2 regions of the Streptomyces sp. NPDC012825 genome follow, and region 1 is predicted to be linked to the other one. Evidence: riboswitches for the same ligand, from Rfam matches in the RefSeq annotation. Region 1 holds a riboswitch; the other holds the start of a gene.
The links. A riboswitch is a leader RNA that binds a small molecule or an ion and turns the genes downstream of it on or off. The one in region 1 is predicted to bind glycine.
Positions count from the first base shown of each region.

Region 1 (15,578 bases):
CAGGCGGCGGGAGGCGGAAGCACGGTCGCATGCATGATCGGCACCCTACGGGGCGGTCCGTCCGGCGGACAACCCGGCGTCCCGGGCGTCCCGGTCGGCCGCCTCGGGACCGGTCCCGCCGTCGGCGACGGCTCCGGCCGCGTTCACGTCGCCCGCCCCGCCGGCCACGGGCCCGGACGGCGGCGCCTTCGGCGTCGAGGACTGGGCGATGAAGGCGCCGACGAGGACCACCGCGCCGCCGATGATCTGCGGCGCCCCCAGGTGCTCGCCGAGCAGGACCCAGGCCAGGACGGTCGCGACGACCGCCTCCAGGCAGGCCACGACGCCCGCCACCTGCGGGGAGAGCCGGCGCACCGAGACGACGCCGGTGACGTAGGCGAGGACGGTGGCGATCAGCACGATCCAGCCGAGCAGCAGCCAGGCGGGCACGATGGTCCCGTCCATGGTGGCGCGGCCGCCGAGGACCGCCCAGTCCATGCCCCAGGGCCGGGCCACGACGGTGAGGACGAGCGCGCCGACGAGCAGTCCGTACGCGATGACACCGACCGGGTCGGCCGGCTCGGTCTCGTCGGCGCCCTGTCCGGAGAGGACGAAGTAGCCGACCTGGCAGCAGGCGGCGGCGAGCGCGAGGAGGAGGCCGAGGAGGTCGAAGCTCAGTCCGGACCAGATCTGGACGACGCACGCGAGGCCGCCGACGGCGAGGACGACGCCGAAGGCGGCGGCGCGGGTGACGGGCCGCCGCTGGACGAAGCGGACCCAGCCGAGGACGAGGGCCGGGGCGAGGTACTCGACGAGGAGGGCGACGCCGACGGGGATGCGGGAGATCGAGGCGAAGTAGAAGGCCTGGACGCCGGCGACGGCGAGCAGTCCGAAACCCAGGAGGAGGGCGGGCTTGCGGCGCAGGAGGTCCCGGTGGCGCCAGGCCACCGGGAGCATGACGAGCGCGGCGCCGGCGACCCGGAGCCAGACGACGTGGAGCGGGTCGAGCCCCGCCTCGATGAGCGGCTTGGCCGCCACTCCCGAACCACCGAATGCGAAGGCCGAGGCCAGGGCGAGTCCCAGGCCGGCGCTTCTCCCCTGAGACGCGTGCATGGGGTCATCATGACAGGACGCCGTCAGGGGTGTAACCCCCGTTACACCTGTTGAGACGGCCCGCCGTGGCGGGTGCCGCCGGAGGCGCTGTCGCAGGCGGGATCAGCGGCGCGGTCGAGGGCTTCGCAGGGGGCGCCGGCGAGGTCGGCGCGGGCGGCCAGGGCGACCGGGTCGACCCCGGCGCGGCGCAGCACCTCGACGGCCCGGCTCTCGGGGTCGGCGGCGAGGGCGGCGAGCAGGTCGACGCCCCGGGCCTGCGGCTCGCCGCGCTCGGCGGCCCGCCGCAGGGCGCCCTCCAGGGCGCCGGCCGCGGCCGGCGACCAGCCGGAGGCCCGGACGTCCCGGGGCTCGGTCCCGCGCGTCGCGGGCAGCAGGCGCCGGGCCCCCGCGTCCTCGACGGAGCGCTGCCAGCGCAGGCCGTAGCCGATGGACCGCTGGACGAGGTAGCCGAGGACGCGGGCGAGCCGCTCGCGGCCCTCGAACACGGCGGCGGCCTCGGGGTCGGACTCGACGAGGGAGTGCAGCAGGTGCGCGGTGTCGATCTGGCGGTCCCCGTCCCGCAGGGCCCTGCGGCGCGCGCCCGAGACGGCCGCCGCGAGCGACGGTGTCAGGAAGGGCAGGAGTTCCGCGCGCGGGGCGGCGGCGGGCTGCCGGAACGACGGGGAACGCGGGACGGGACTGTGCACGCTCCCACCTCATCAGGCCGAGGTGGCCGGAACATCACCGGGGAGAAGCATGTCCGCGTCCCACCGGAGACGGGTACGGGTGCGCGGCTCCTCCTCCTTGCGGAGGAGATCGGGGACGACACTCCCGAAAAGGCGCGCGCCGCCTTGCCTCGCGCCCCTTCTGCAACCACGGACCTCCTCCGCTCGTCCTTCCGGACGTGTTCTGGACGGTGGGTCTGCTCGCGCTCGACGGGCGGCAGTACGTGTACCGGGTGTACGCGCCCCGGGAGGCGCTGCCGGCCGATCTGTTCTGGGCCGCGTTCCACTGCCACGAGGAGGACGGGGCGCCGCGCGCCTCCGACAGCTTCGACGCGGCGGAGATCCGGTGGATCGGCGACGGGACGGGCCCGGCCACGGCGGAGCTGACGGTCCACCGGTCCTGAGGGCCGGGGAAACGGGAAAACAGGGGAAGGGGCCCGCGGCGATCGCCGCGGGCCCCTTCCCTCCCGCCTCAGTGCTCATCGGCCAGGATCAGGTACAGCTTCTTGCGCGCCTCGTTGATCACGGCGACCGCCTTCTCCCGCTGCTCGGGGCTGCCGGTCTTCCAGACCTGCCCGAACGCCTCCATCAGACCGAAGCCGGCCTGCCGGATCTCGTTCACGGCGTCCCAGTCGACCCCGCGCCCGGCCTCCTCCCAGGGAGCCTCGGGCCCGTTCTCGGCCTCGGCGCGCCCGGAGTCGGTGAGCGTGAACAGCTTCTTGCCGCCCTCGCTCGCGCTGATGATCAGCCCCTCGTCCTCCAGGAGCTGGAGGGTGGGGTAGACGGAGCCGGGACTGGGCTTCCAGGCCCCGTCGCTGCGCTCGCCGATCTCGCGGATCATCTCGTAGCCGTGCATCGGGCGGTCCTTCAGGAGCGCCAGTATCGAGGCCCGCACGTCACCGCGCCGCGCCCGTCCCCGGCCGCCGCCGCGGCCCCGCCCCCCGAAGGGGCCTCCGCCGAACGGTCCGCCGCCGAACCCGGGCCCGAAGGGACCGAAGGCGGCACGCCGCTCCTCGAAGTCTCCCCGGCCTCCGGGGCCACGGCCTCCACGCCCGGCTCCGTGTCCGTTTCCGTACTCGTGTCCATGTGAACGCATCGCAACGCTCCTTCCATCGGGATTTCTTCTACGAACCATCGCGATGCTTCAACGATATATCGGAAGCGTTCGACAAGCAACAGCCCCGAGAGGCGCCCCACCGAGAGCGAACGCCAGTTCGAAGTGAGGAGGAGACAAAAAGGCGCCCTCCCCGGCCGGGGAGGGCGCCTCGTGGACCTCAGTCCAGACAGAACTCGTTGCCCTCGATGTCCTGCATCGTGATGCAGGACTCGTTCTCCTCGTCGGCGAACAGCGTGTACAGGTGCACCGCGCCGAGTTCGACCAGCCGTGCGCACTCCGCCTGGAGCGTGGTCAGACGCTCCTCGCCCACGAGCCCGGTGCCGGCCCGTACGTCGAGGTGCACCCGGTTCTTGGCGACCTTGCCCTCCGGAACGCGCTGGAAGAACAGCCGCGGGCCCTCGCCCGAGGGATCCACGCAGGCGAACCAGTCCACTTCGTGCCCGGGCGGCAGCGAGCGGTGGTAGTCGTCCCAGGTGTCGAACCCCTCGGGCACCGGCGGCACGACGTAACCCAGCACCTCGCACCAGAACCGGGCGAGGCGCTCGGGATCCGCGCAGTCGAAGGTGAGCTGGAGCTTCCTGATCTTTGACATCGGCACACCCTAGGGGCGCGCACCACCGACGAGAAACCCATATTTGACCTTGACACCGTGACAAGGCCTTCACTGGCGCCGAGGAGGTGGTCCCGATGACCATGCCGAAGGAAGAGGACGGGGCGGTACGGGCTCTCCGCGCGCTGGGGAGCGACGACCCGTCGGTACGGCTGCGGGCGGCGCTGGCGGTCGGCACGGCCCCGGACCGGGAGTCCGTGGACGCGCTCGTCGAACGGTGCGCGGTCGAACCCGACTTCTCCGTACGCGAGATGCTCACCTGGGCACTCACTCGTCATCCGCCGTCGGCGACTGTCCCGAAGCTCCTGCGCGAGGTCCGCTCGGGGCGCGCGCGGGCCCGGAGCCAGGCGCTGCACACCCTGTCGAAGATCGGGGACCGGCGGGCGTGGCCGGTGATCACCCCGGCGCTGCTGGCGGACGCCGACGACGAGGTGGCCCGGAGCGCCTGGCGGGCGGCGGTCGTCCTGGTGCCCGGGGGTGAGGAGCGCGGGCTGGCCGTAGGGTTGGCGACGCAGCTCGGGCGCGGCGGCCGCGAGACGCGGCTGAGCCTCAGCCGGGCGCTGATCGCGCTCGGGGAGGCGACGCCGCCGGTGCTCGCCGCCGCTGCGGCGGACCCCGACCCCGAGGTGCGCGCGCACGCCATCGCCACGGAGCGGCTGTGGCTCGACCCGGAGGCCGGTTTCGAGTCCGCGGTCGAGGAGGCGAAGCGCGTCGTGGCCCTCGGCGGGGCGGGTCGGGAGGGGTGACGGGCGTGTTGATCGGTGACGTGGCCCGGCGGTCCGGGGTCAGCGCCCGCATGTTCAGGCACTACGAGACGCTCGGCCTGGTGCGCCCGACGGGCCGCACCGGCTCCGGCTACCGGGAGTACTCCGACGAGGACGTCCGGCGGATCCTCCACATCGAGAGCCTGCGGTCGCTGGGACTCTCGCTGCGCGAGGTCGGGCGCGCCCTCGGCGATCCCGGTTTCGCGCCCGCGGAGCTCGTCGACGACCTCGTACGCCGGACGCGGGAACGCATCGCGGCGGAGACGGAGCTGCTCACGCGGCTCCGCCGGATCGGCGCGGCGGAGCCCGCCGGCTGGGAGGACGTCCTCCGGACCGTCGCGCTCCTCCAGGCACTGGGGGCGAAGAGCGCGGACACGCGCCAGCGCGCGGCCCTGTCCGCGTCCGAGGAGGCCCCCCTGCCGGTGGAGGCCCTGGTCGAGGCCGTACTGAACGAGCCGGACCCGAACGTCGCCGGAGCCCTGCGCTGGGCCCTGGCGCGAGCGGGCGGGAACGGTCCGGCGCTCCTGGCGGAGGGCCTCGGCTCCCCGGCCGCCGAGGTACGGGAACGCGCCGTCCGGTCCCTCGCCGAGCTCCCGGGCCAGGAGGCGACCGCGCTCCTGCGGGACGCCCTCGCCCACCCCGACACCGGGGTCCGCGGACACGCGGCCGTGGCGCTCGGGGCACGGGGCGTGGCCGACGCGATCCCGGTACTCGTCGACATGGTCGCCGGGGAGACGGAGGGAACGGGAAGATCAGAGGAGACGAAGGAGACCAGGGGGAGGAAGGACATGAAGGGGACGAACGACGTCGACGCGGCCGACGCGCTGAGCGCCCTGGCGGACGACCCCGCCCTGGCGGACCGGATCGCCACCGGCCTCGCCGACCGCCTCGCCCGCGCCGCCACCGGCCCGCCCGCACGCCGCCGGCTGACCCAGGCCCTCGCGGACGTCCCGGGCCCCACGGCCGCACGCGCCCTCACGTGCCTCTCCCACGACGAGGACCGTGCCGTCGCCCTCACCGCGGCGTACGTCCTCGGGCTGCGCGACGGGCGTTGACGCGCGCCGGCCCCGGACACCGGGGCCGTGATCGCCGAATACCCGTACGCACCGCTCAACGACCCGGCGGACTTCGCGTCCCGCCCGACCGCGGCGGAGGACTGGACCCACGCGGTCCTGGAGTCCCGAGAGGACTTCCGCGTGGTCGGCAGGACGGCACCGGCGGACACGCCGCGTTCCGGCGGGTCCGCCCGGACCCGGCACTGGAAGGCCGGCCCGTCGTCTTCCTCGGCTCCGAGGGCGGGACCGGCGTCGTCGCCCGCGACCGGGGCTCCTTCCTGTGGGCTCCCGGCCGACGGCATCGGCCCCCGGGAGGCGACCGACCCCTACGGCCCCGTCCCGCCCCCGCGTCCCCGCCCCGAACCGACCGCCGTCGCGGAACGGTACGCACCCGGCCTCCGGGCCCCGGCGGCCACCGTGATCGAGCAGGCCGCCCGGGAGTTCCCCGACTTCGACGACATCGTCGCGAAGCTCTGCCGCCGAGCCCGGAGCGCCGTTCCGCGCCCACCCCGCCGAAGCACCCCCGCCCCGGCGTGCCCGCACGGCCCGGACCGGGCGGGTGACTCCGTACCCGAGGAGCCGGGGCAGCACCGTGACGCCGCCGCATCCGTCTCCGACGGCGCGCGGGACGACCGGTCCAGTTCTCCGCGATTGGCCTTGGCCGCCGGAAATCCGCCCCCGGTACCGTCGGCGCCATGCGCATCCGAATCGTCGACGCCTTCACCGACCGGCCCTTCTCCGGCAACCCGGCGGGGGTCCTCCTCCTCGACTCCTTCCCCGAGGACGACTGGCTCCGGAAGGTCGCCGCGGAGGTCAACCTCTCCGAGACGGCCTTCGCCCACCCGCTGCCCGCCGGCGGCGAGGCGGACTGGGCCCTGCGCTGGTTCACGCCGACCACCGAGGTCGACATGTGCGGCCACGCCACCCTGGCCACCGCCCACGTACTGCACACCACCGGCGCCGCGACCGGCACCGTGCGCTTCGCGGCCCGCTGCGGCGTCCTCGGCGCCACCGCCGAGGCCGACGGCACGATCACCATGGACTTCCCGACCTCCCCCCTCACCCCCGTCCCCGCCCCGGACGGCCTGGAGAAGGCGCTCGGCGCCGAGATCGTCGCCGTCCACGACACCGGGGTCCACATCGGAGACCTCGTCGTCGAGCTGCGCGACGAGGCCGCCGTCCGCTCCCTCACGCCCGACCTCGCCACCCTGAGGACCATGTCCTCGCGCGGGACCATCGTGACCGCCGCCGCCGAACACCCGGACAGGGGCTACGACTTCGTCTCGCGCGGCTTCTTCCCGGCGGTCGGCATCGACGAGGACCCGGTGACCGGCAGCGCCCACACCGCGCTCGCCCCCCACTGGTCGGCCCGGTTCGGCCGCGACGACCTCACCGGCCTCCAGGGCGGCGCCCGCACCGGCCTCGTCCGCACCCGCCTGCGCGGCGACCGGACCCTCCTCGGCGGCCGTGCGGTCACGGTCATCGAGGGCGACCTGCACGCCTGACCGGTCGGAAAGACGGCGAAGGACCGGCCGGAAGGACGGCGAGAAGGGGCGTACGAAGGATCCCGTACGCCCCTCTCACCGCGACCCGCCCCCCTCACCGCGACCGGCCGTCACGCGGTCGGCAGCCACCCCACCTTCCCCGCGAGCAGCCCGTACCCGACGAAGGCCACGATGTCGAGCAGCGCGTGCGCCACGACCAGCGGCCCGACCCGGCCCCAGCGGCGGTACAGCAGGACGAAGACCACGCCCATGACCACGTTGCCGATGAAGCCGCCGATGCCCTGGTAGAGGTGGTACGAGCCGCGCAGCACCGAGCTCGCCACCAGGGCGGCCGTCGGCGACCACCCCAGCTGCCCCAGTCTGCGCAGCAGGTAGCCGACGACGATCACCTCCTCCAGGACGGAGTTCTGGATCGCCGACAGGATGAGGACCGGGTACTTCCACCACACGTCCGGCAGCGACTCGGGCACCACCGTCAGGTTGAACCCGGACGCCCGCGCCGCCAGGTAGAAGGCGAGCCCGGTGCTCCCGATGCCCGCCGCGACCAGCGCCCCGCGCCCGAGGTCGGGCCACGGGCGGGTGCGGTCGAAGCCGAGGGCGCGCAGTCCGGAGCCCTCGCGCAGCAGGAGGTGGGCGACGAGGACGACCGGCACGAGCGCCGTGGCGATGCCGAAGAGCTGCCAGGTCAGGTCGAGCCAGGGCCGCCCGGGGGCGTACGAGCCGTTGAGCGTCGCCGCCTGCTCCTTCAGCGCCCCGGACCGGGTCAGCGAGCCGACGAAGCTGATGAGGGCCGACACCCCGCTCGCCCCGAGCGAGAGGGCGAGCACGATGAGCGTCTCGGAGCGCAGGACCGCGCGCGGCAGGCCCCCGGAAGGCGGGGAGGCGTCTCTCACTCGCTGCTCCGACACCACACCCGACCCCGCTTCCCCGACGATCCGAACCGTCCGGACATGATCGCCCATGAACCGCCCGGGGAGGGGACGGGGGCCGGGAGGCGTGTCAGTGGATCCCCACCGGCCAGGTGTGGACCGGCTCCCCCTCCCGCATGAGCGTCCGGTAGCGGCGCGTCGTGGCCGCGAGCGCCGTCTTCCGGTCGAGGCCCGACTCCACGGCCCGGTGGAAGGTGTCGACCTGCCAGGAGGCGCCGTTCACCCGGCGCAGGCAGCGCTGCTCGATCACCCCGAGGTAGAAGTCCCGGTCGGCGGGTTCGATGTGCCAGGCGTCGAGCCCGGCCGCGGCGAGCGGCAGCAGTTCGTCGAGGACGAGCCGTACGGCCGGCAGGGTGGCGACGCCGCCCGCGCGCCCCGGCCGGGGCCAGCGCAGCTCCGCCTCGATGCCGTGGCGGCAGGCCGCGTCGAAGTTGGCCTCGGCGTCCTCGAAGGTCATCCGCTTCCACACGGGCCGGGTCTCGTCGGCGAGCGCGCGCACGAGGCCGTAGTAGAAGGCGGCGTTCGCGATCACGTCCGTCACGGTCGGTCCCGCCGGCAGGACCCGGTTCTCGACGCGCAGGTGCGGGACGCCGTCGACCAGGCCGTACACCGGCCGGTTCCAGCGGTAGACCGTGCCGTTGTGCAGGACTAGCTCCTGGAGACGCGGCACCCCGCCCCGGTCGAGGACGAGCAGCGGGTCCTCCTCGTCCTGGAGGGGGAGGAGGGCGGGGAAGTAGCGCAGGTTCTCCTCGAAGAGGTCGTACGCCGAGTCGATCCAGCGCTCCCCGAACCAGGTGCGCGGCCGCACCCCCTGGGACTGCAGCTCGGGCGGCCGGGTGTCGGTGGCCTGCTGGAAGAGCGGCGGGCGGGACTCCCGCCACAGTTCGCGGCCGAAGACGAAGGGGGCGTTGGCGCCGAGCGCGATCTGCACCCCGGAGACGGCCTGCGCCGCGTTCCAGACGGCGGCGAACCGGGCCGGGGTCACCTGGAGGTGGAGCTGGACCGAGGTGCAGGCGGCCTCGGGGACGATCGACTCCGAGGTGCACCGGAGGTGTTCGACGCCGTGGATGTCGAGGATGAAGTCCTCGCCCCGCGCGGCCAGTATCTGGTCGTTGAGGAGGGCGTAGCGGTCGTTGTCCGACAGGTTCTCGGGGACCAGGTCGTGCTGTTCGAGGGTGGGCAGCACGCCGATCATGACGACGCCCGCGTCGAGCTCCGCGGCCTTGCGGTCGGCGTACCCGATTCCGGCTCCGATCTCCTCCGCCAGCCGGTCGAATACGCGCCCCTCCAACTGGTGGGGGGCGATGTTCACTTCGAGATTGAACATTCCGAGTTCCGTCTGGAAATCGGGGCTCGCGATCTTTTCGAGAACCGGCCCGTTCAGCATGCGGGGCAGGCCGTCGGCGCCGGTCAGATTGAGCTCGATCTCCACGCCCATGAGATTGCGCGGCCGGTCGAACCTCTTCTCCGCCAGGAGCCTCGCGAGCCCCGCCAGACATTGCTGGAGTTTCCTCCGGTACTGCTGCCGGTCGGACGGGCCGAACCCGTCGGCCACGACCTTCTCGCCCATCGAAGCGTCCTTCCCCGGGTGGGCGGCCGTCAGGGCGGCCGCGCGTCACGGACCATGATGCCCACCTCTCTGATCCACAACGCCTGCGGGACGGGCCTGTCGGAGGATAGGCTGGATGCAGCACTCCAACGGCACATTCCACGGGCACGCAACGGACGACATATACCAATGTCATATTGTCCCGGGATTCGGGGTCGGAATTCAGCCGACCGGCTCCTCGCGGTGTGCGCAGGTGAGAGCGGTATCGTCCTCCTGATTCCGCTTCAACGCCCCTCGATGACGACTTGATGACGCCTTGTCAGGAATATCGGCGACGTCTAGCGGAAACACTGTGTGAACACATGTCGTATAAACTCCGCGGACGAGGCAGAGTGTTGGCGCCCGGCCATGGCCCCATGGCCCCTCTCTGGCCCCGCCGCCGACAGCGCCGTCGTACCTGCCCACGCGTCACCGTGTCTCCTGAGCGAGAGGCGACCCATCATGCTCCGACCCTCTCCGGCCCCTGCGCCGGCCCTCCGCAGCGTCCTCGCGGCGCTCGGCTCACCGACCGCCGTCCGTGAGGCGCGCACCCCCGCCCTGCGGGCGGCGCAGGGACCACTGAGTCCCGAACTCCACCTGCCCGTCCATGTGTTGGGTGTCACCGGAGCACCGGGGCACCCGCCCCGCATCCGGCTCGCCGGATGGCGCTTCCTGATCCGGAACGGGGACCGGACGATCGCCGCCGCGGACAGCATGCTCACCCCGGACGGCTGGTCCTTCTCGCACTTCTTCGAGGGACCGTACGTCTCCGCCACGGAACGGGCCCTGCACCAGGCCGAAGGCCTGCCGGACGTGTACCAGCCCCGGCTGCTCTCCGTACCGGAGCTCTACATGATGACCCTCTGGCTGCACACCGACCCGGAGACGGACGGCACCACCGTCACCCCGGGCGCCACCGACCTGCTGGTGCCGCTGGCCCCCGCGCCTCCGGGGATCGCGTCCCACCGCCCGTTCCCGATCGCGGACCTCCTGCCCGTCCTCAGTACGCGCCTCGCGCCGCCGCCCCTCCTGGGCTCGGCGGCGCCCGCCTGATCCGTCCCACGCGTGTCCACGCCCCGTGACCCGGCCGGGTCACGGGGCGCACTGCTGTCCGAAACGCGCGCCCGAACGCGCCTCTCGAACACCCCTCCCTTACGGACTAGCCCGCTCGGACCACCCCGAACCATCCGAAGGGACGGGGTGGTTGAGCCGAACCGCCCCTGCGGGTGACGCGTCCTCCCAGGAGAGGACGAGCTGCCGCGAAATCCCTGCGGAAGTCCGTCCCGGGGGCAAGACTTGGACCGGAACCGAACCGACCGACGGGGGCGGCCATGAGCGCGCAGAGCCGCAGGACATCCACCACGACCCAGCGAAAGAATCCACCCATGTGCCAGCACCAGCCCGCCTGTCCCACCGCCGACTCCGCCGACCGCGAGGCGGCCCGACTGACGGCACACCACCCGGAGCAGGGCTGGAGCCTGCTGTGCAACGGCGTCCTGCTCTTCGAGGACACCGGTGAACTCCTGCCGGACGGGCAGATCATCGCCCCGCACCGGCCGCTCACGGCGGGCCGGGTGACGACCGCCGCCTGACGGGGCGCACGAAGCCCGAGGGCCGGTCCGGAGAAGAACTCTCCGGACCGGCCCTCGGGTCGTCGGGGCCCGCGCCCTCAGTGGTCGTACTCGTCCAGCGGCGGGCAGGAGCAGACCAGGTTCCGGTCGCCGAAGGCGCCGTCGATGCGGCGCACCGGCGGCCAGTACTTGTCGGCGGCCGAGACCCCGGCCGGGAAGACCGCCTCGTCCCGCGTGTACGGGTGGTTCCACTCGCCGCCGAGCGCGGCCGCGGTGTGCGGGGCGTTGCGCAGCGGGTTGTCCTCCGCCGGCCACTCGCCCGCGGCGACCTTCTCGATCTCGGCCCGGATCGCGATCATCGTGTCGCAGAAGCGGTCGAGCTCGGTCAGGTCCTCGGACTCGGTCGGCTCGATCATCAGCGTGCCGGCCACCGGGAAGGACATGGTCGGCGCGTGGAAGCCGTAGTCGATCAGGCGCTTGGCGATGTCGTCGACGGTGACGCCGGTCGCCTTGGACAGCGGGCGCAGGTCCACGATGCACTCGTGGGCGACCAGACCGGCCGGGCCGGTGTAGAGCACCGGGAAGTGCGGCTCCAGGCGCTTGGCGATGTAGTTCGCCGCGAGCACCGCGACCTGGGTGGCGCGCTTGAGGCCCTCGCCGCCCATCAGGCGCACGTACGACCAGGAGATCGGCAGGATGCCGGCGGAGCCCCACGGGGCGGCCGAGATGGGGCCGACGCCGGTCTCCGGGCCCGCGGTGGGCTGGAGCGGGTGGTTCGGCAGGTACGGGGCGAGGTGGGCGCGGACGCCGACCGGGCCGACGCCGGGGCCGCCGCCGCCGTGCGGGATGCAGAAGGTCTTGTGCAGGTTCAGGTGCGAGACGTCGCCGCCGAAGTGACCCGGCTTGGCCAGGCCGACCAGGGCGTTGAGGTTGGCGCCGTCGACGTACACCTGGCCACCGGCCTCGTGGACCTCGGCGCAGATGTCCGCGACGTGCTCCTCGAACACGCCGTGCGTGGACGGGTAGGTGATCATGAGGACGGACAGCTCGTCGCGGTACTGGGCGATCTTGGCCCGCAGGTCCGCGACGTCGACCTCGCCGTCGTCGGCGGTCTTGACGACGACGACCTTCATGCCGGCCATCACCGCGGAGGCGGCGTTGGTGCCGTGCGCGGAGGACGGGATGAGGCAGACGGTGCGCTGCTCGTCGCCGTTGGCCCGGTGGTACGCGCGGACGGCGAGGAGACCGGCCAGCTCGCCCTGCGAACCGGCGTTGGGCTGGATCGACACCTTGTCGTAGCCGGTGACCTCGGCGAGGCGCTCCTCCAGCTCGGTGATGAGCGTGACGTAGCCCTCGGCCTGCCCGACCGGGGCGAAGGGGTGCATCTGGCCGAACTCGGGCCAGGTCACCGGCTCCATCTCGGTGGTCGCGTTCAGCTTCATCGTGCAGGAACCGAGCGGGATCATGCCGCGGTCGAGCGCGTAGTCGCGGTCCGCGAGGCGGCGCAGGTAGCGCAGCATCGAGGTCTCGGAGCGGTGCGCGTGGAAGACCGGGTGGGTCAGGTACGCGTCGGAGCGCAGCAGACCGGCGGGCAGCGCGTCCTCGGTGGCGGCGTCCAGGGCCTCGACGTCGGCGGTGACGCCGAAGGCGTCCCAGACGGCGGCGAGCTGCTCGCGCGTGGTGGTCTCGTCGCAGGAGACCGACACGCGGTCGGCGTCGACGCGGTACAGGTTCACACCGGCCTCGCGGGCGGCGGCGGCGATCCTGTCGGCCTTGCCGGGGACGCGGGCGGTGAGGGTGTCGAAGAAGACGTCCCCGGTCAGCTCGACGCCTCCGGCGCGCAGCCCCGCGGCGAGGATCGCGGCGTACCGGTGGGTGCGGAGCGCGATGCCCTTGAGGCCGTCGGGGCCGTGGTAGACGGCGTACATGCCGGCCATGACCGCGAGCAGCACCTGGGCCGTACAGATGTTGCTGGTGGCCTTCTCGCGACGGATGTGCTGCTCGCGGGTCTGGAGGGCCAGGCGGTACGCGCGGTTGCCGTCGGCGTCGACGGACACGCCCACGAGCCGGCCGGGCAGGGAGCGGGCGTGCTTGTCCTGGACGGCCATGTAACCGGCGTGCGGGCCGCCGAAGCCCATCGGGACGCCGAACCGCTGCGTGGTGCCGACGGCGATGTCGGCGCCGAGCTCGCCGGGCGAGGTGAGCAGGGTGAGGGCGAGCAGGTCGGCCGCGACGGTGACGATCGCACCGAGCTCGTGGGCCGCGTCGATCAGCGGCTTGATGTCGCGTACGGCACCGGAGGCACCGGGGTACTGGATCAGCACGCCGAAGACGCCGCGCTCGGCGACCTCGGCGGGGATGCCCTCGGCCAGGTCGGCGACGACGACCTCGACGCCGGTCGGCTCGGCGCGGGTCTCGATGACGGCGATCGTCTGCGGCAGGGCGTCGGCGTCGATGAGGAAGACGCCCTTCTTGACCTTGCCGACGCGGCGGGACAGCGCCATGGCCTCGGCGGCGGCGGTGCCCTCGTCGAGCAGGGAGGCGCCGGAGGTGGGCAGGCCGGTCAGGTCGGCGACCATCGTCTGGAAGTTCAGCAGGGCCTCCAGGCGGCCCTGGGAGATCTCCGGCTGGTACGGCGTGTAGGCCGTGTACCAGGCGGGGTTCTCCATCACGTTCCGGAGGATCACCGGCGGGGTGAAGGTGCCGTAGTAGCCGAGGCCGATCATCGGGGCGAGGACCTGGTTGCGGTCGGCGAGCGAGCGCAGCTCGGCGAGCACCTCGGCCTCGGTGCGCGCGGCCGGCAGGCCCAGCGCCTCGGCGTTCTTGATCACGTCCGGCACCGCGGCGGCCGTGAGCTCGTCGAGCGAGCCGTAACCGACCTGGGCGAGCATCTTGGCCCGGGCCTCGGCGTCGGGCCCGATGTGCCGCTGCTCGAACGGGATGCCCTGCTCGAGCTCGGAGAGCGGAATGCGGTTGGCGGTCATGTACGGAGGCCTCCTGGTCGTCACGACCTGCGAGGGGCACCACGGCGCGGGTGCCCGGACGGCCTCCCCCTCTGTCATCTCAACCTGAGAGCTTCACCGGCACGCCTCGCGGCACGCCGGCTTTCACCGTCGGTGAGAGCGCATGCCGTCGGACATCCGCTCTGCTTTCCAGAGTGACCTCGTCCGTGCGGTACGGGGGCCTGAGAGATTCCGGGGAGGATTTGCTCCTTCGGCGTCCTCCGGAAGGTTTCTCCGGGGGACTCTCCCGCACGGGGTCGACAGCCACACCCAGCCTACCAGCGCGGTTGCGGCTCCTTTCGCTCAAGTGGCCGACATCCCGGATGTGCCCTTTGGTAGGGGGTAGAGGAGTTGCGACCAGTTGGAGGGACCGTGCAGACCGACATCGATCCGCGCAGCCTGATCGGCCGCAAGGCGTACGACCGGAACGGACACAAGATCGGAACCGTCGACGAGGTGTACCTCGACGACGCGACGGGCGTCCCGGAATGGGCCGCGGTCCGCACCGGCCTGTTCAGCAGAGACGCGTTCGTCCCGCTGGAGCCGAGCGACCTGCTCGACGACGGCCTCCACGTCCCGTTCGAACGCGCCCTCATCAAGGACGCCCCGGACTTCGGGGTGGGCCGCCACCTCTCCCCGGAACAGGAACTCCAGCTCTACCGCCACTACAGCCTCACCCTCCCCCCACCCCCCACGGACACCCCGGACAAGGACTTCGGCCGCCTGGCGGGCCAAGAGGGCGCCTGAACCCGGAGCCGCCCCCGCCCACCGAGAAACCCGCCCGTCGCCGGGGACGACGGGCAAGCGGTCCCCGGCCCACGGGCGACGGCCGGACGAGCCCTCGGCCCGGCCGAAGGTACCCCGCGACCCGCAGCCGCCGACGACGCGGTACGCCCCACGGGAAGACCCGCACCTCCGCCCACCCACCGTCACGGGTGGTGCGGGTGGGAATCCGGCCCGGCCGGCAGGCCGGGCGCACCCCCACGACCCGCAGCCGTCGGCGGCACAGGCGCCGGCACCGACCTCGGCCCCCGATCCCGCCCCGGCACGGAATCCCGCACCAGCGGCAACGCCTCCCCCGCCTCCAGCTCCGGATCGTCCACGGCGAACGTCCGCACCCGCCCCGGTGCCGACCCCGGTTCCTCGAACCGCACCGTGACCCGCCCGAGCCCGCTCCCCTGCACCCACCCGGCCCCGTGCACCGCGTGCCGCACGTCGTGCCCGGGCGCCCAGTACCGCTCGGCGGGCCCGGCCGGCTCGGCCACGACGGCCTCGGCCACCACCGGAGCGGCACCGGCACCCGTACCGCCCCCGCTCCGCCCACCCGCAGGCTCCGCCTGGGCGGACTGGGCGAACAAGTCCTCCTGCGTGTAGTCCGCGAGCCCGCTCACCCCCACCCCGAGCAGCCGCACACCCCCCGTGGTGTCCACCGAGTCGAGCAGCCGCCCCGCGGCCTCCCGGACCACTCCCAGCGCGTCCGTGGGCCCCCGCAGCGTCTCGGACCGGGTCAGCGTCGAGAAGTCGAACCTCCGCACCTTCAGGACGATCGTCCGCCCCGAGTGCCCCGACGCCCGCAGCCGCCCCACGCACCGCTCCGCGAGCCGCTCGACCTCGGCCCGGATCCGCACCCGGTCGTGCAGG
Region 1 covers NZ_JBIBBZ010000012.1:148,254-163,831, forward strand. The annotation lists gene ACFY7E_RS23680 (DMT family transporter) at 46-1,092, opposite strand; gene ACFY7E_RS23685 (Clp protease N-terminal domain-containing protein) at 1,134-1,778, opposite strand; gene ACFY7E_RS23690 (hypothetical protein) at 1,976-2,200, shown strand; gene ACFY7E_RS23695 (PadR family transcriptional regulator) at 2,269-2,892, opposite strand; gene ACFY7E_RS23700 (VOC family protein) at 3,071-3,505, opposite strand; gene ACFY7E_RS23705 (HEAT repeat domain-containing protein) at 3,601-4,269, shown strand; gene ACFY7E_RS23710 (HEAT repeat domain-containing protein) at 4,275-5,342, shown strand; gene ACFY7E_RS23715 (PhzF family phenazine biosynthesis protein) at 6,038-6,847, shown strand; gene ACFY7E_RS23720 (CPBP family intramembrane glutamic endopeptidase) at 6,958-7,740, opposite strand; gene ACFY7E_RS23725 (glutamate--cysteine ligase) at 7,847-9,346, opposite strand; gene ACFY7E_RS23730 (hypothetical protein) at 9,827-10,417, shown strand; gene ACFY7E_RS23735 (DUF5999 family protein) at 10,750-10,956, shown strand; gene gcvP (aminomethyl-transferring glycine dehydrogenase) at 11,034-13,919, opposite strand; glycine riboswitch at 14,098-14,197, opposite strand; gene ACFY7E_RS23745 (PRC-barrel domain-containing protein) at 14,310-14,684, shown strand; gene ACFY7E_RS23750 (DNA polymerase IV) at 14,867-15,578, opposite strand, start outside.

Region 2 (15,578 bases), on a different contig from region 1:
GCCGTCCGTCCCGATCGAGGCCCACTGGTTCGGCAACGACCGCCTGGACTTCCGCCCCGAGCAGTACTGGGCCGCCGGCACCAAGGTGACGGTCCATCTGAACCTGGACGGCGTCGAGGGCCGCCCCGGTGTGTACGGCAAGCAGAAGAAGACCGTCGGCTTCACCATCGGCCGCCGTCAGGTCTCCACCGTCGACGCCGAGGCGAAGACCATGAAGGTCGAGCGCGACGGGAAGATCGTCAAGACGCTGCCGATCACCGCGGGCGCGCCGTCCACGACCACGTACAACGGTCAGATGGTCATCAGCGAGAAGTACGAGGTGACCCGGATGAACGGCGCCACGGTCGGCTTCGGCGGCGAGTACGACATCAAGGACGTGCCGCACGCGATGCGCCTGTCCACCTCGGGCACCTTCGTGCACGGCAACTACTGGGCCCCGAAGAGCACCTTCGGCTCGGAGAACGTCAGCCACGGCTGCGTCGGCCTCCAGGACGCCCGGGGCGCGGGGGACGCCTCGACCCCGGCGGCCTGGTTCTACGACAGCTCGATCATCGGTGACGTGGTCGTCGTGAAGAACTCCAAGGACAAGCAGATCAAGCCGGACAACGGCCTCAACGGCTGGAACATGCCGTGGTCGGAGTGGATCGCCTAGGCGTTCCGGAGCTTTTCGGCGGGGCCCGGTGCTGTGAGCAACAGCACCGGGCCCGTCGTCGTTGACGGCCCCTAACCTTCTCCCATGACTGTGAACCTCGAAGTCGCCGAAGGCGTCGGCACGATCCGCCTCGACCGCCCCCCGATGAACGCCCTGGACGTCGCCACCCAGGACCGGCTGCGCGAGCTCGCCCAGGAGGCGACCGACCGCGACGACGTGCGGGCCGTGGTCCTCTACGGCGGCGAGAAGGTGTTCGCGGCCGGCGCGGACATCAAGGAGATGCAGGTCATGGACCACGTGGCCATGGTCAAGCGCTCGCGCGCCCTCCAGGACGCCTTCACCGCCGTCGCCCGCATCCCCAAGCCGGTCGTCGCCGCCGTCACCGGCTATGCCCTCGGCGGCGGCTGCGAGCTGGCGCTCTGCGCCGACTTCCGGATCGCCGCCGACAACGCCAGGCTCGGCCAGCCGGAGATCCTGCTCGGCCTGATCCCGGGCGCGGGCGGCACCCAGCGCCTCTCCCGCCTCGTCGGCCCCTCCAAGGCCAAGGACCTCATCTTCACCGGCCGGATGGTGAAGGCGGACGAGGCCCTGTCCCTCGGCCTGGTCGACCGGGTCGTCCCGGCCGCCGAGGTGTACGAGCAGGCGCATGCGTGGGCCGCGAAGCTGGCGCAGGGTCCCGCCGTCGCCCTGCGGGCCGCGAAGGAGGCGATCGACCAGGGCCTGGAGACCGACATCGACACCGGTCTGGCCGTCGAGCGCACCTGGTTCGCCGCCCTGTTCGCCACCGAGGACCGCGAGCGCGGGATGCGCAGCTTCGCCGAGGAGGGCCCGGGGAAGGCGAAATTCGGCTGAGCTGACCGAAAGGGGTACGGCGGACGTCGGCCAGGTGTCCGTAAGGCGCCTGCCCGGGGCCCGTGGGGGGCCGATTCCGGCGGAACGGCCCCCGCGGGCCGCCCCGTCCGGCCATGATGGGGGGCATGGCGGGCCTGGAGGGTAGGGAACAACCACGGCAGCGCGCGAGCGCCGCCGCGGCGCGGTGGTCACTGGCCGCGGACGACGAACAGGCCGCCGAGGCAGTGGAGTTGTACGGCAATCCGGCCGAGGACGACGTGCGGCTGCCGTCCCGCCCCGAGTCCGCGTGGGTGGCCCGCCGGCTCACGCAGCACGTCGTGATGCGCCAGTGGGGGCTGGGGCCGCAGCTCGCCGAGCACGCGGTCCTCCTGGTCTCGGAGCTGGTGGGGAACGCCGTCCGGCACACCGGCGCCCGGGTCTTCGCGCTGCGGTTGCAGCGGCGCCGGGGCTCGATCCGGGTCGAGGTGCGCGACCCCTCGCGCGGGCTGCCCTGTCTGCTGCCGGTGCACGAGCTGGACACGAGCGGCCGGGGGCTCTTCCTGGTCGACAAGCTGGCGGACCGGTGGGGCGTGGACCTGGCCCCGCGCGGCAAGACGACCTGGTTCGAGATGCGGGTCGCGGACCGCCCCTGACCCCGCCCCGGACGCACGGAAGCCCCCGTGCGCCGTGGTGGGGCGAGCTGGGGGCTTCCGTGTGATGCGCCGTGGACGGGGGGGTGTATCCACGGCCGCTGTGTCGACCTGGCCCGGGTCAATGGAGGTCGTGTCGACGACTATGACAGACGAGCACCCCCATCGCCAAAAACCCTTACCGGGATCAAACCGGGCGAACCTGAACACTTTAACTGTGAATCGTTGGTGACATGTGGCACCCGCCTTGTAAACAGTGAATGACTATGCGATTCGCTGTTTGTTTCCTGGGGTCGTCCGCATGTCGGACGGCTGACGAAGGGCCGCGGGCGTCCCGGTCGGCGGCCCCCGTCGGCCCACCGGGCCGGGGCGGCTAATCTGACCCCCGTCAGACAGGCACCATGAAGGGGCGGAAACAGTGGCGGACATCGAGTCGGCACGCACGGCATTCAACCGGTACGACGTGGACGGGGACGGCTTCATCACCGCCGCGGAGTACAAGAGCGTGATGGCGCAGCTGGGCGACTTCCACGTCACCGAGACGGTCGCCGAGGCGCTCATCAAGCAGCGCGACGACAACGGCGACGGCCGGCTGTCGTGGGACGAGTTCTGGTCGCACCTCAGCAAGGCCTGACCCGCCCGCCCGGACGGGCCGCGCGACCGTGGTCGCCGCCCGTCCGGGGCGCGGCGTCGTCTTCCGCAAGCCGTGCTTCTCTCAGCCCACGCTCCAGCGGATCATCCAGGCCTCGTTCTGGATGGAGATGACGTGCTCGCACTTCGAGACGAAGGACTCCGCGCTTTCGCCGGGGCGCGAGGGGTCTGCCGTCCGCCGGTCGAGAAGCCGCTCCAGTTCCTCGGCGGTACGCAGGAACTCCAGGTGCTGGTAGGTGTACCGCCGCGCTGTCGCATGCGCGGTCACCGCGATGGAGACGGAAGCGATCACACCGGTCCAGGCCGCGAGACCGCCGATCGCGAAGGCCCCGGCCGCCGCGGCCACCAGGGCGCCCGCGGCGCCGAAGACGAGTTCCGTCTTCGCGAAGAACTCCACCCTGCTCCGCATCCACGCGGCTCTGGGACGGTAGTACGAGTCGATCTGACGGCGCAGGCGTCGGTCGACGTAGGTGTCCAGGTCGACCACGGGCGGCAGAGGGCGCACCTCGGCGGAGATCCCGTCGGTGTGCCGCACGAGATCGGTGGCGTCCACGCGGAAGCTGTGGGCGCGTTCCGCCAGCAGTACCGCGCCGCTCGCCCTTTCCGCGTAGGGGCCCACGCCGGCGAGGCAGGCGTAGACCTCGCCCTTGAGCGCCTCGGACACGGCCCGCGTGCGAATCCAGTCGCTCATGGGGCCGGGACCACCCCGGTGGGCCAGCAGGGGGGAAAGGCCGGCGGCGAGGGCGGCGACGAAGGCCAGTACCGCGCCCAGCCGGGGGTTCCAGTCCATAACCTGCGCGGATGCGGCTCCCAGTACGGCCGCCGCGACCACCAGGACCAGGGCCCTCGAACGTGCGGTCTCGACCGATGCCTTGAGCCGGTTCGCGCTCTGGGACCAGATGCTCTGCTGGTCCCAGACCTTTCGTATGGTCGCGTTCTCCTGCGTCGTCGTCACGATGAGATTCTGACGGCTCCTCACCTTTCGCGTCACTCCTTCGGCGCCGGACGCCGTCTCTCGCGGGCGCGCCTTCCACGGCGTACGGGGCGCGGGTGGGCCCCGGCCCGAGAACGGCGCCCGGGCCGAGCGGCGGGAAAGCTCCGGCGGAGCCGCTCCGCGCACCAGTCTCGCCCCATCGCCTGACAGACGGGCCCGGGAGGGGCAGACTGCACTGCACGTTCGTCGCTTCGGGGAGACCGTGTGAGTCGTTTTCCATTACGTTCGCGTCTGGTCGCGGGTGCCGTCGGCACGGCATGGGTGATGACGGCGTGCGGCGGCCCGGTCGGTGACGACCGGGGAAGCGGGGACCGCCCGGCCGGAGGTACGGCGCGAACGGTGCCCCGGGCCGGCGCCACCTCCCCGGCACCGGCGGCGCCCGTGTCGCCGGAGCCCACGGCGACGTCTGGCCAGGAGCTGGCGACCTACCCCTTCGATTTCCCGCCGCACCTCGTGTCGGACGGCCGTACGCTGGCGGTCTTCGACTCCCCGGCGGGAGGCGGCCATCGGCTGGATCTGTTCGACCTGCGCAGCGGACGGAAGACGAACACGCTCGCTCTGGAGACGTCCGACCAGTGGAAGAACGCGTGTGCGCTCACGCTCGTTCCGCAGGAACGGGGGGGACACTCGCTCATCGTCTCCACGAGCGTCGTGGCGCGGCCGGCCGAGGGGATCCATCCCGCACGGGGCACCCTCTCTCTGCGCGCCCACGACGCGGTGACCGGATCCTTGCTGTGGAAGAAGGACGTGGAGAGGGACAGCACGCAGTGGGGGAGCAGCTGCGAGGGCGCGACCACCACGGAGCTCACCCTGTCCGCCACCTCCGACGGGACTCACGCCCTCCTCTCTCCGGGTCTGAAGACCTACCTCGTCCGGCTCGCCGACGGTGTCACGCGACAGGTTCCGGAAGAGACGGTCGTCCTGGACCGCTGGCTCGGCCTGCCCCGCGGGAGTTCCTCCGACACCGGCGCGGTCTCCGTGGACATCCAGGCGCCCGCCACCGGCAGGAAGCTCGGAACCGTCGCCGAGCCGGTCACGGCGGACAGCGAGGACCTCGGGAAGACCACCGCCCACCGAGGGATCCTGATCGCCCTCGACAGCGAGGACGCCCAGGGGGAGAACGCCATGAGGGGGTACTCCCTCCCCTCGGGGAAGCCCGTCTGGTCCCTGCGGCATTCGGACACCGGACACGACGACTGGGTCACCATGGACCTGGACCCGGCCACGGGGACCGCCATCGTTCACGACAACGGTGGAGGCTCGCTCGGCGCGCTCGCGGCCGTCGACACGGCGTCCGGAAAGCTGCGGTGGAAGATCGACGGGTCGGACGACTTCTGCGGGATCGCGGATGGTCGCGTCTACCTCCGGGCCAACGATCAACTGGCCGTTCTCGACGCGACGTCCAAGCGGCAGGTGCGCTTCGACGCCCAGGACACCGAATGTCCGGACGTCCTCCCCGGAGTGCTGAGGTACACCGACGAGGAACAGCAGGACACCACCGCCACGTACCAGTACAGGATCGCGATCCCATGACCTTTGAGACAACCGACTACTTCATCAGCTACACCGGTGCCGACAAGAACTGGGCCGCGTGGACGAACGACGTCCTCGAAGGCGCCGGCTACCGCACGGTCGTCCAGCTACTGGACTTCACCGCCGGCGGGAACTTCGTCACGGACATGGACGACGCCCTGCGCAGCGCCCGGCGGATCATCCTGATCCTCACTCCCGCCTTCCTGGAGTCCGGGATGACGAAAGCCGAATGGACCACCGTGTTCCGCAAGGATCCGGACGGCTCCCGTCGCCTGATCGTCCCCGTGATGGTGAAGCCCACGGAGGTCGAGGGACTCCTCGGCCCCCGGACGAGGATCTCGCTGGTCGGCCTGGACGAGGACACCGCCCGCGGCAGGCTCCTCGACGGCTTGCGCCCCGCCCGCTCCCGTCCCCGCCCTCCCGCCCCCTTCCCGGGTGCCGGATGACCGTCGACTTCTTCATCTCCTACGCCGACGAGGACCTCACGTGGGCCGAATGGATCGGCTGGCAGCTCGAGAACGAGGGATACACGGTCCGGCTGGGTGCCTGGGACCATGAGACCCCCGGAGACAACAGCGTCCTGGCCCGTGACCGGGACCTGCGAGCGGCGAAACGCCTGATCGCCGTCGTCTCGACCTCCTACCACTTCTCTTCGCGCGGCGGCGCGGAGTGGTCGTCCTTCGCTCGCGACGACCCGTCCGGCGAAGGGCTCACCGTGCTTCCCGTGGAGGTCGAGCCGACGTCGACCGGAGCCCTGTTGGGCAACCTCACCCCTGTGGTCCTGCACGGTCTGCCCGAGGCGCGCGCCGCTGCCGTACTCAAACGGGCCGTCACCCACACGCGCCTCAAGCCCTCGCAGCGCCCGGGGTTCCCCGGGCGCGGGGCGCCGCGCTTTCCCCGCCGCGCCACCCCGGCCGGCATGCGCGGCGACACGAAGTTCCTCCTGGGCCTGCTGGTGCTGGACACCCTGGGGTTCCTGTACGGCGCCGCCGCCTACAACGGCGACGGAGGGAGCGGGGACCTGAAGCGGGCCGTCATCGCGCTCGTGATGCTCGTGTTCACCGTCGCCACTCTCAAACGGTGGTTCGCACGCCGCTTCTGACCCGGGGCGGGCCCCGGACTACTCGACCGGGGGCAGGACGCGGATCAGCGCGTCGTCGTCGGAGTAGTAGGAGTACTCGCCGAGCGGCTGTCCGCAGTCGGTCCGATCGGGGGTGTAGGCCAGCTGGCGGCCTGTTCGGGGATCGATCACCACCAGCTGGTTGTTCGTCTCGACCGCGACACCGGCGGAATTCGCCGTGCAGACTTCGAGGTCGGGAATCTCCCACAGCTTTTTCCCGTCACTCAGGGAAAGGCCCAGTTCTTTCTGCGGCTCCTCGGGGGCGACGCCTTTCGCGTCGGCCGCCGCCAGGTCGGGAAAGATCACCACGCCGGCGTCCTCGACGAGCGTCACCTTCTCACTGATCGGCCCCGAGTACGAGACTCCCTTGATCTCCCAGTTCACCTTTCCGGTCGCCAGTGACCGGGACTGCAGTGCGTAGGAGAGCGGGTCTCCGGACATGCGGCGGGCAATGAAGAGGGTGGACCCGTCGGAGGACGTGGCGAACTTGCCGGGCACATCGGAAAGGGCGCCGATGACGTCGTGCTCCGGAAAGGAGAAAAGTGTCCGTCCAGTCGCCGGGTCGGTGACCGGTACCGATTTCATCCCGTTGAGACAATTGGCGCATACGCCGTCGAACACCAGGATGTGATTTCCCACGGCGCGGGGGACGATCCCGTCACCGAGGGCGCGGGACGTGCCGTCGGTCAGGTCGATGACCCACTGGCTGAACGCGAGCCACTTCTCGTCCCTGGTGACGGTGGCCTCCTGGGGATCCTGGCAGCTGAGGGCTTCCTCGGAGTCCGCGACGAGCGGCTTGCTCCAGCGCTGTTCGTACGTCTTGGCGTCCGTGGCGACGATCGACAGGGTCCACGTCTCCGGCGCCAGTCCGGCGGCCGGTTTCTCCGTGACCCTGCCCCAGATCAGCGATCCGGACTCGGGCGACGAGTCGACGACCGCGAGAATGCAACCGCCTTCGAATCCCGCGATGCCGGAACGCGCGATTTCCGTTCCGTTCGCCGCGTGGGTGATGACGCTTTCCTCGCCGACGGTCACGAAGAACTCGGAGTTCGAATGAAAGCTATTCACGTCGTCGATCGTGGCGGATTTCGTGAACAGCTTCTCGTTCGGATCGCTCGAACCGGATGAATTCTTCTTTTCGTCCGGGGTTTCTTTTGAAGAGGAAGCCTCCGGTGACGGGGGAGGATTCTTGCCGTCCCCTTGCGGGGCGCAGGCCACTAGCAGGAACAATGCCGACAGCACGGCAGGAAAAATCCTTTTGTATGCCACAGTGCGACCGTACCAGCGCGCGTACGAAGGTGTCCCGGGAACCGCGAAACGGTGACGAGGCCGGTGGGACCTCAGCACTCGATGATGTTCACCGCGAGCCCGCCCCGCGCCGTCTCCTTGTACTTCACGCTCATGTCGGCGCCCGTCTCCTTCATGGTCTTGATGACCTTGTCGAGGGAGACCAGGTGGCTGCCGTCGCCGCGCATCGACATCTTCGCGGCCGTGACCGCCTTGACCGCCGCCATGCCGTTGCGCTCGATGCAGGGGATCTGGACCAGGCCGCCGACCGGGTCGCAGGTCAGGCCCAGGTTGTGCTCCATGCCGATCTCGGCGGCGTTCTCTACCTGCTCCGGGGAGCCGCCCAGGACCTCGGCGAGGGCGCCGGCCGCCATCGAGCAGGCCGAGCCGACCTCGCCCTGGCAGCCGACCTCGGCGCCGGAGATCGAGGCGTTCTCCTTGAAGAGCATGCCGACCGCGCCGGCCGCGAGGAGGAAGCGGACCACGCCGTCCTCGTCCGCGCCGGGGACGAAGTTCATGTAGTAGTGCAGGACGGCGGGGATGATGCCGGCCGCGCCGTTCGTCGGGGCCGTGACCACCCGCCCGCCCGCCGCGTTCTCCTCGTTCACCGCCATCGCGTACAGGGTGATCCACTCCATGGCGTGCGCCTCCGGGTTCCCCTCGGAGCGCAGCTTGCGGGCGGAGTTCGCGGCGCGGCGGCGGACCTTCAGGCCGCCGGGCAGGATGCCCTCGCGGGACATGCCGCGCGAGACGCAGGACTGCATGACCCGCCAGATCTCCAGCAGGCCCGCCCGGATCTCGTCCTCGGTGCGCCAGGCCTTCTCGTTCTCCAGCATCATCGCGGAGATCGACAGGCCGGTCTCCTTCGCGAGGCGGAGCAGCTCGTCGCCGGTGCGGAAGGGGTACTTCAGGACCGTGTCGTCCGGGACGATCGGGTTCTCGCCGGCCACCGCGTCCTCGTCGACCACGAAGCCGCCGCCGACCGAGTAGTACGTCTTCTCCAGGACGAGCCCGCCCTCCGCGTCGTACGCGAAGACCGTCATGCCGTTGGCGTGGTACGGGAGCGCCTTGCGCCGGTGCAGGACCAGGTCGGCGTCGAAGTCGAAGGGGATCTCGTGGGCGCCGAGCAGGTTGATCCGGCCGCTCGCCTTGATCCGCTCGAACTCCTCGTCCGCGTGCTCCACGTCGACCGTGCGGGGCGAGTTCCCCTCCAGGCCGAGCAGGACGGCCTTGGGGGTGCCGTGGCCGTGGCCGGTGGCGCCGAGGGAGCCGTACAGCTCCGCCCGCACCTTCGCGGTGTGGGCCAGCAGGCCCTCGTTCTTCAGGCGGCGGGCGAACATCCGGGCCGCGCGCATGGGGCCCACCGTGTGGGAGCTCGACGGACCGATGCCGATCGAGAACAGGTCGAAGACCGAGATGGCCACGGGATGACTCCTTGTGGGGGGCTGGACGTCGTTGTCTGCCGGGGTGGTGCAGAGAGCGCGTGGGCGGGGGACATGGATCGGGGCACCGCGCCCGTTGTTCCAGTGTGCGCGGTGCCCCGGATGTCCGTACGAACAAAAGCGTACGAAATTACTAAGGTGTCACTTCAGGCCGGGGTACAGCGGGTGCTTGTCCGCGAGGGCGGTCACCCGGGCCTTGAGGGCCTCGGCCTTCTCGGCGTCGAAGCCCGGCTTGAGGGTCTCGGCGATGACGTCCGCGACCTCGCGGAAGTCCTCGGCCCCGAAACCGCGGGTCGCGAGCGCCGGCGTGCCGATGCGCAGGCCGGAGGTGACCATCGGGGGACGCGGGTCGTTCGGGACCGCGTTCCGGTTGACCGTGATGCCGACCTCGTGGAGGCGGTCCTCGGCCTGCTGGCCGTCCAGCTCCGACTCCCGCAGGTCGACCAGGAGCAGGTGCACGTCCGTGCCGCCGGACAGGACCGAGACGCCGTGGGCGGTCACGTCGTCCCGCACCAGGCGCTCGGCGATGATCCGGGCGCCCTCCAGGGTGCGCTCCTGGCGCTCCTTGAACTCCTCCGAGGCCGCGACCTTGAAGGAGACGGCCTTGGCCGCGATCACGTGCTCCAGGGGGCCGCCCTGGAAGCCCGGGAAGACGGAGGAGTTCAGCTTCTTCGCGAACTCCTTCTTCGCCAGGATGATGCCGCCGCGCGGGCCGCCGAGCGTCTTGTGCGTGGTGGAGGTCACCACGTCCGCGTGCTCGACCGGGTTCGGGTGCAGACCGGCGGCGACCAGGCCCGCGAAGTGGGCCATGTCGACCCACAGGCGGGCGCCGACCTCGTCCGCGATCCGGCGGAACTCCGCGAAGTCCAGCTGGCGCGGGTACGCCGACCAGCCCGCGATGATCACCTTCGGGCGGTGCTCCTTGGCGAGGCTCTCGACCTCGGCCATGTCGACCAGACCGGCCCCGTCCACGTGGTACGCGACCACGTTGAACTGCTTGCCGGAGAAGTTCAGGCGCATGCCGTGGGTGAGGTGGCCGCCGTGCGCCAGGTCCAGGCCCAGGATCGTGTCGCCCGGCTGGGCGATCGCGAAGAGGGCGGCCTGGTTCGCGGAGGCGCCGGAGTGCGGCTGGACGTTGGCGTACTCGGCGCCGAACAGGTCCTTGAGCCGGTCGATCGCGATCTGCTCGGCCACGTCGACGTGCTCGCAGCCGCCGTAGTAGCGGCGGCCCGGGTAGCCCTCGGCGTACTTGTTGGTGAGGACGGAGCCCTGGGCCTCCATGACCGCGACCGGAGCGAAGTTCTCCGAGGCGATCATCTCGAGGGTGGACTGCTGACGGCGGAGCTCGGCGTCGACGGCGGCGGCGACGTCGGGGTCCAGCTCGTGGAGGGGAGTGTTCAGAAGCGACATGAATCGATCCCTAAGGGGTTTCGGGCCCGGTCTCAGTTCCCGGCGGAGAACGCGGCGTACTCGTCGGCGGTGAGCAGGTCGTCCGGCTCACCTGCGACGCGCACCTTGAACAGCCAGCCACCCTCGAACGGAGCCGTGTTCACCAGGGACGGGTCGTCCACCACGTCCTGGTTGGAGGCGACGACCTCGCCCGAGACTGGGGAGTAGAGGTCGCTCACGGACTTCGTCGACTCCAGCTCACCGCAGGTCTCGCCCGCGGTGACGGTGTCGCCGACCTCGGGGAGCTGGGCGTAGACGACGTCACCGAGCGCGTTGGCCGCGAACTCCGTGATGCCGACGGTCGCGACGCCTTCCTCGGCGTCCGACAGCCACTCGTGCTCCTTGGTGTACCGCAGCTGCTGGGGGTTGCTCATGACCTGATTCTCCTGGATCGGGGGAGTGCTGATGAACGTCGGTCTTGCGGGGTGAGACGCCTGGTGGGACGAACGCGTCACTTCTGGCGCTTGTAGAACGGCAGCGCCACGACCTCGTACGGCTCGTGCGTGCCCCGTATGTCCACGCCCACACCCGGGGTGCCGGGCTCCGCGTGCGCCGCGTCCACGTACGCCATCGCGATCGGCTTCCCGAGCGTCGGGGACGGGGCGCCGGAGGTGACCTCGCCGACGACCTCGCCGTCCTTGACGACGGAGAACCCGGCGCGCGGGACCCGACGGCCCTCGGCGACCAGGCCGACCAGCCTGCGCGGCGGGGCGGTCTCGGCGCGCTCGGCGGCCTTCTCCAGGGCCTCGCGGCCGACGAAGCGGCCCTCGTTGGTCGTCTTCTCGAACTTCACGACCCGGCCGAGACCGGCGTCGAAGGGGGTCAGGGAGGTGGTCAGCTCGTGGCCGTACAGCGGCATGCCCGCCTCCAGGCGGAGCGTGTCGCGGCAGGACAGGCCGCAGGGGATCAGGCCGACGCCCTCACCCGCCCCGGTCAGCGCCCTCCACACGCCCTCGGCGTGCTCCGGCCTCAGGAAGAGCTCGAAGCCGTCCTCGCCGGTGTAGCCGGTGCGGGCGATCAGCGCGGGCACGCCCGCGACCGTGCCCGGCAGGCCGGCGTAGTACTTCAGGCCGTCCAGGTCGGCGTCGGTGACCGACTTCAGGATGCCGGGGGACTCCGGGCCCTGAACCGCGATCAGGGCGTACGCGTCGCGGTCGTCGCGGACCTCGGCGTCGAAGCCGGCCGCGCGCTCGGTGAGGGCGTCCAGGACGATCTGGGCGTTGGAGGCGTTGGCCACCACCATGTACTCGGTCTCGCCCAGGCGGTAGACGATCAGGTCGTCCAGGATGCCGCCGTCCTCGCGACAGATCATCGTGTACCGGGCGCGGCCGGTGCCCACCGTGGAGATGTTGCCGACCAGGGCGAAGTCGAGCAGCTCGACGGCCTGTGGCCCGGTGACGGTGATCTCGCCCATGTGGGAGAGGTCGAAGAGGCCGGCCCGGGTGCGGACGGCGTTGTGCTCGTCGCGCTCGCTGCCGTACCGCAGGGGCATGTCCCAGCCCGCGAAGTCGGTCATGGTCGCGCCCAGGGAACGATGCAGGGCATCGAGGGCGGTGAGGCGGGGGGCGGTGGTCATGGGGTGGCTCCCGGGTCCCAAGGGCGTTCGGTGACGAAGACATGACGGGCGAGGACGTCCTCCCCATCTGTCATGGAACCTGAGAGGTTCACCGGGGGCATCTCGTCACCGAGAGCCCGGCTTGCACCTTGGGTGGGGACACGACGGTGTCCCGCTTTTCAGATCTGCCTCATCCACGCGGTACGGGGCCTGAGAGATTCAAGGGAGGGTCTTGCTCCTTCGGCGCCCGGACGCACTCCGTGGTGACCCACTTCGTGGCCGGAACTCTCCCGCGCGGATTCGAACGGCCGGTATGCGGTTGTGGCAGGCGACCGTGGGCGCCTGGCGCGCACATCATTGCACGCGGTGTCGGCACGGCAAATCACTTGTGTCCCATTACCGTTTCTTTACACTTCTTGGGAAGGGTCTCCCGAGACCCGTCAGGGGGAGCAGCGATGACGATCCAGCACACCGGCGCCTATGCGACGGGCACCGGCATACCGTCCCCACGGGCCCGCGCCCGGACCCGGGGACGGGGCCGGCTCCTGCGGGACCTGCGCGGGCGCGGCGGCCGGGGCCCCCGCGCCCTCGCCTTCGCGGCCGGGGACCTCGTGGTCGTCTCCGGGCTGCCCGGCAGCGGCAAGTCCACCCTCATGAAGCGGACCGCCGGGGACCGGGGCGTCGACTCCCAGGACGCCCGGGAGCGCTGGGAGGCCCGGATGCCCCGCCGCCTGCCGTACGCCCTCTACCGCCCCCTGGTCCGGATCGCGCACTACGCCGGGCTGCGCCGCGCCCTGCGCTCCGGCGCGAGCGTGGTCGTGCACGACTGCGGCACCCAGTCCTGGGTGCGCGGCTGGCTCGCCCGCGAGGCCCGCCGGCGGGGGAGCGAGCTGCACCTGGTCCTCCTCGACGTCACCCCGGACACCGCCAGGGCCGGGCAGCACGCCCGCGGCCGGGGCGTCTCCGCGTACGCCTTCGCCCGGCACCGCCGCGCGGTCGGGCGGCTGCTGCGGGCCGCCGGGACCGGCCGGCTCCCGCACGGCTGCGCCTCGGCGACCCTGCTCGACCGGGACGCCGCCGACACCCTCCGGACGATCACCTTCGGGGAGGCGGTCTGACCCCTCTCGTCGCGCGTCCGGGGCGCCCGTACCCCTCCCTTCCGGCCACGGCGGCGCCGGGGCGGCGTTAGGGTGCTGCGGGGCGGCCGGGTACGGCAGGCCGGGCGGGAAGGGGAACGGGACCGTGGACGTGACGTGGCCGGGCAACGAGCTCGAAGAGGTGCTTGCCGCCTCGCTCGGCGATCCCGGGGCGGGGGCCCGCCTCCTGGAGGTGCTGGGCCGCAGCCCGGTCTGGGTCCCCCTGCCCAACGGCGGCGGTCCCGACAGCCCCGACCTGGACCTCGCCACCATGGAGATCGAGGGCGCGGCCTACGTCCCCGTCTTCAGCTCCGAGCAGCAGCTCCGCGCCTGCGCCGGCGACCACATGTCCTTCGCCGTCGCCCCCGCCCGCGACTTCGCCCGCGGCCTGCCCCCGCAGCTCGGCATCGCCGTGAACCCCGGCGGCACCGTCGGCGTCCCGCTGCCCCCGCCCGCCGTCGCCGAGCTCTGCCGCGCCGGCCGGACCCCGCTCGACGGCCCCGCGTCCGGCGGCCGCGTCCGGCTCTTCGAGCCCGACTGGCAGGACGACCCCGTCGACTTCCTCGCCGCCGCCTCCGCCGAGTTCGAGGCCACCGGCGTCGTCGCCAGCGCCCGCCGCGCCCTCGCCAGCGTCGAGGGCACCGAACCGGCCCTCTTCATCGGCGTCCGGCTCTCCCACTGGGAGGGCGCCGACCGCACCGCCCCCCTGGACGCCCTCGGCCGGGCCCTCGGCCGCGTCGAGGTCGCCTGGCCGGTCAACCTCATCCTGCTCGACATGGCGCAGGACCCGGTGGGCGACTGGATGGTGGAGCGGGTCCGCCCCTTCTACCAGCGCGCCGCCGTGTGAGCGGCACCCTGTTTAAGCTGAACTGATTTCGACGGAACCGGTTCGACGGACCGGTTCGACGGCCGCACCTGACCCGGTGGCCGGACAGACGTGGTGGACGGAAGAGGGGCGGGACCCAGGGTGAGCGCGTCAGGCATCGCTCCGACCGGGCAGGTCGAGCACATGCTGGGCCAGGTGGCACCCGGACGCTACGACGCGTACGAGCGGCTGCTGCACGCCCTCGCCGACGGCGAGCTGCGGATGCTGCTCTGGCAGGGCGCGCCCGGCTCGCCCGACGCCCAGTACGGGAACATGGAGGTCGACGGCTTCGGCTACGCCCCCTGCGTCACCTCCGACCAGGAGCTCGCCGCCTCCGGCTGGAACCGCGCCCACGAACTCGTCACCGGCCGCGAGATCGCCCGCGCCCTCTACCCGGACCGCTGGGGCGTCTGGTTGAATCCGCACGCTCCCGGCGGCGGCGTCGGCATCCCCTGGGCCGACCTGCGCCGGATCGCCACCGGTCTCGACCGGATGCCCGCCGGGCCGCTGCGCGTCACCGAGCCCGCCCTGGAGATCCCGCAGTTCTACGCCCTGATCACGCAGAACGCGCACCGCACCCCGGCCGTCCGGGCGCTGCGGCGCGGCTGGGTGCAGCCCGCGCTCGGCTCCCCGTACCTCGTCATCGGGCTCGACCTGTACGACACCTCCCCGGCGGCCGTCGACACGGTGCGGTCGATGATGCGCCAGTCCATCGGCTCCGTCCCCGACGGGCTGCCCGTCTCGACGGTCGCCCTCTCCGACGCGTACGACCCGGTGGCGCTCTGGCTGCGGGCGAACGCGCGCCCCTTCTACGACCGCGAGGCGCACGCGGGGCGCGGCGCGGCCCCGGCCCCCGCCCCCGGGTACGGCTACCCGCCGGCGGCGCCGTCCGGATACTGAGACGCCTCCGGTTCCCCGTCCGTCCCGCCGGTCCCGTCGGAAGCCTTCGTTCGCCCCAATTGAAGAGGTCGAAGGACCAGTTGGGCGACATGTCCGATTGGGGGGAAGAGGGCCCGAGATGGTCCGCTCACACCCGCGTGACGTCCGGATAACGGAAGTCGTAGCACCGCATCACGTTTGAGCAACCATTCCCCGTCAGGGCTGGCGGGTGATCGCGAGCGCGTTGAAGACTCCCCGGAACACCGGGTGTTCCGCTCCTTTCGAGCAGGTACCCGGCAGGTTGTTCCACCGAGCCGCTACCCGCGGCGGGCAAGGGCCGGCTACCGGCGGCCGAGAGGGGTCCTCACCACGATGACGGCACCACTGCACGAGACCAGTGCGGGCGCGTCGACCGCCACCGTCGACGGCGTGCCCGCCGATCCCGGTTCCTCCGGCACCCCCGGCGCCTCCGACAAGGGGATCCAGGGCCGTTCGCCCTGGAAGATCGCCTGGACCCGCCTCAAGCGCGACAAG
Region 2 covers NZ_JBIBBZ010000001.1:1,064,284-1,079,861, forward strand. The annotation lists gene ACFY7E_RS05115 (Ig-like domain-containing protein) at 1-652, shown strand, start outside; gene ACFY7E_RS05120 (enoyl-CoA hydratase/isomerase family protein) at 737-1,504, shown strand; gene ACFY7E_RS05125 (ATP-binding protein) at 1,630-2,136, shown strand; gene ACFY7E_RS05130 (EF-hand domain-containing protein) at 2,552-2,767, shown strand; gene ACFY7E_RS05135 (DUF4231 domain-containing protein) at 2,849-3,739, opposite strand; gene ACFY7E_RS05140 (PQQ-binding-like beta-propeller repeat protein) at 4,118-5,311, shown strand; gene ACFY7E_RS05145 (toll/interleukin-1 receptor domain-containing protein) at 5,308-5,757, shown strand; gene ACFY7E_RS05150 (toll/interleukin-1 receptor domain-containing protein) at 5,754-6,413, shown strand; gene ACFY7E_RS05155 (hypothetical protein) at 6,432-7,673, opposite strand; gene ACFY7E_RS05160 (L-serine ammonia-lyase) at 7,772-9,142, opposite strand; gene glyA (serine hydroxymethyltransferase) at 9,302-10,570, opposite strand; gene gcvH (glycine cleavage system protein GcvH) at 10,603-10,983, opposite strand; gene gcvT (glycine cleavage system aminomethyltransferase GcvT) at 11,061-12,185, opposite strand; glycine riboswitch at 12,354-12,467, opposite strand; gene ACFY7E_RS05180 (AAA family ATPase) at 12,620-13,282, shown strand; gene ACFY7E_RS05185 (enhanced serine sensitivity protein SseB) at 13,407-14,147, shown strand; gene ACFY7E_RS05190 (enhanced serine sensitivity protein SseB C-terminal domain-containing protein) at 14,268-15,065, shown strand; gene ACFY7E_RS05195 (ABC transporter permease) at 15,417-15,578, shown strand, end outside.
Region 2: another riboswitch for glycine. It lies ahead of gcvT (glycine cleavage system aminomethyltransferase GcvT); the one in region 1 lies ahead of gcvP (aminomethyl-transferring glycine dehydrogenase).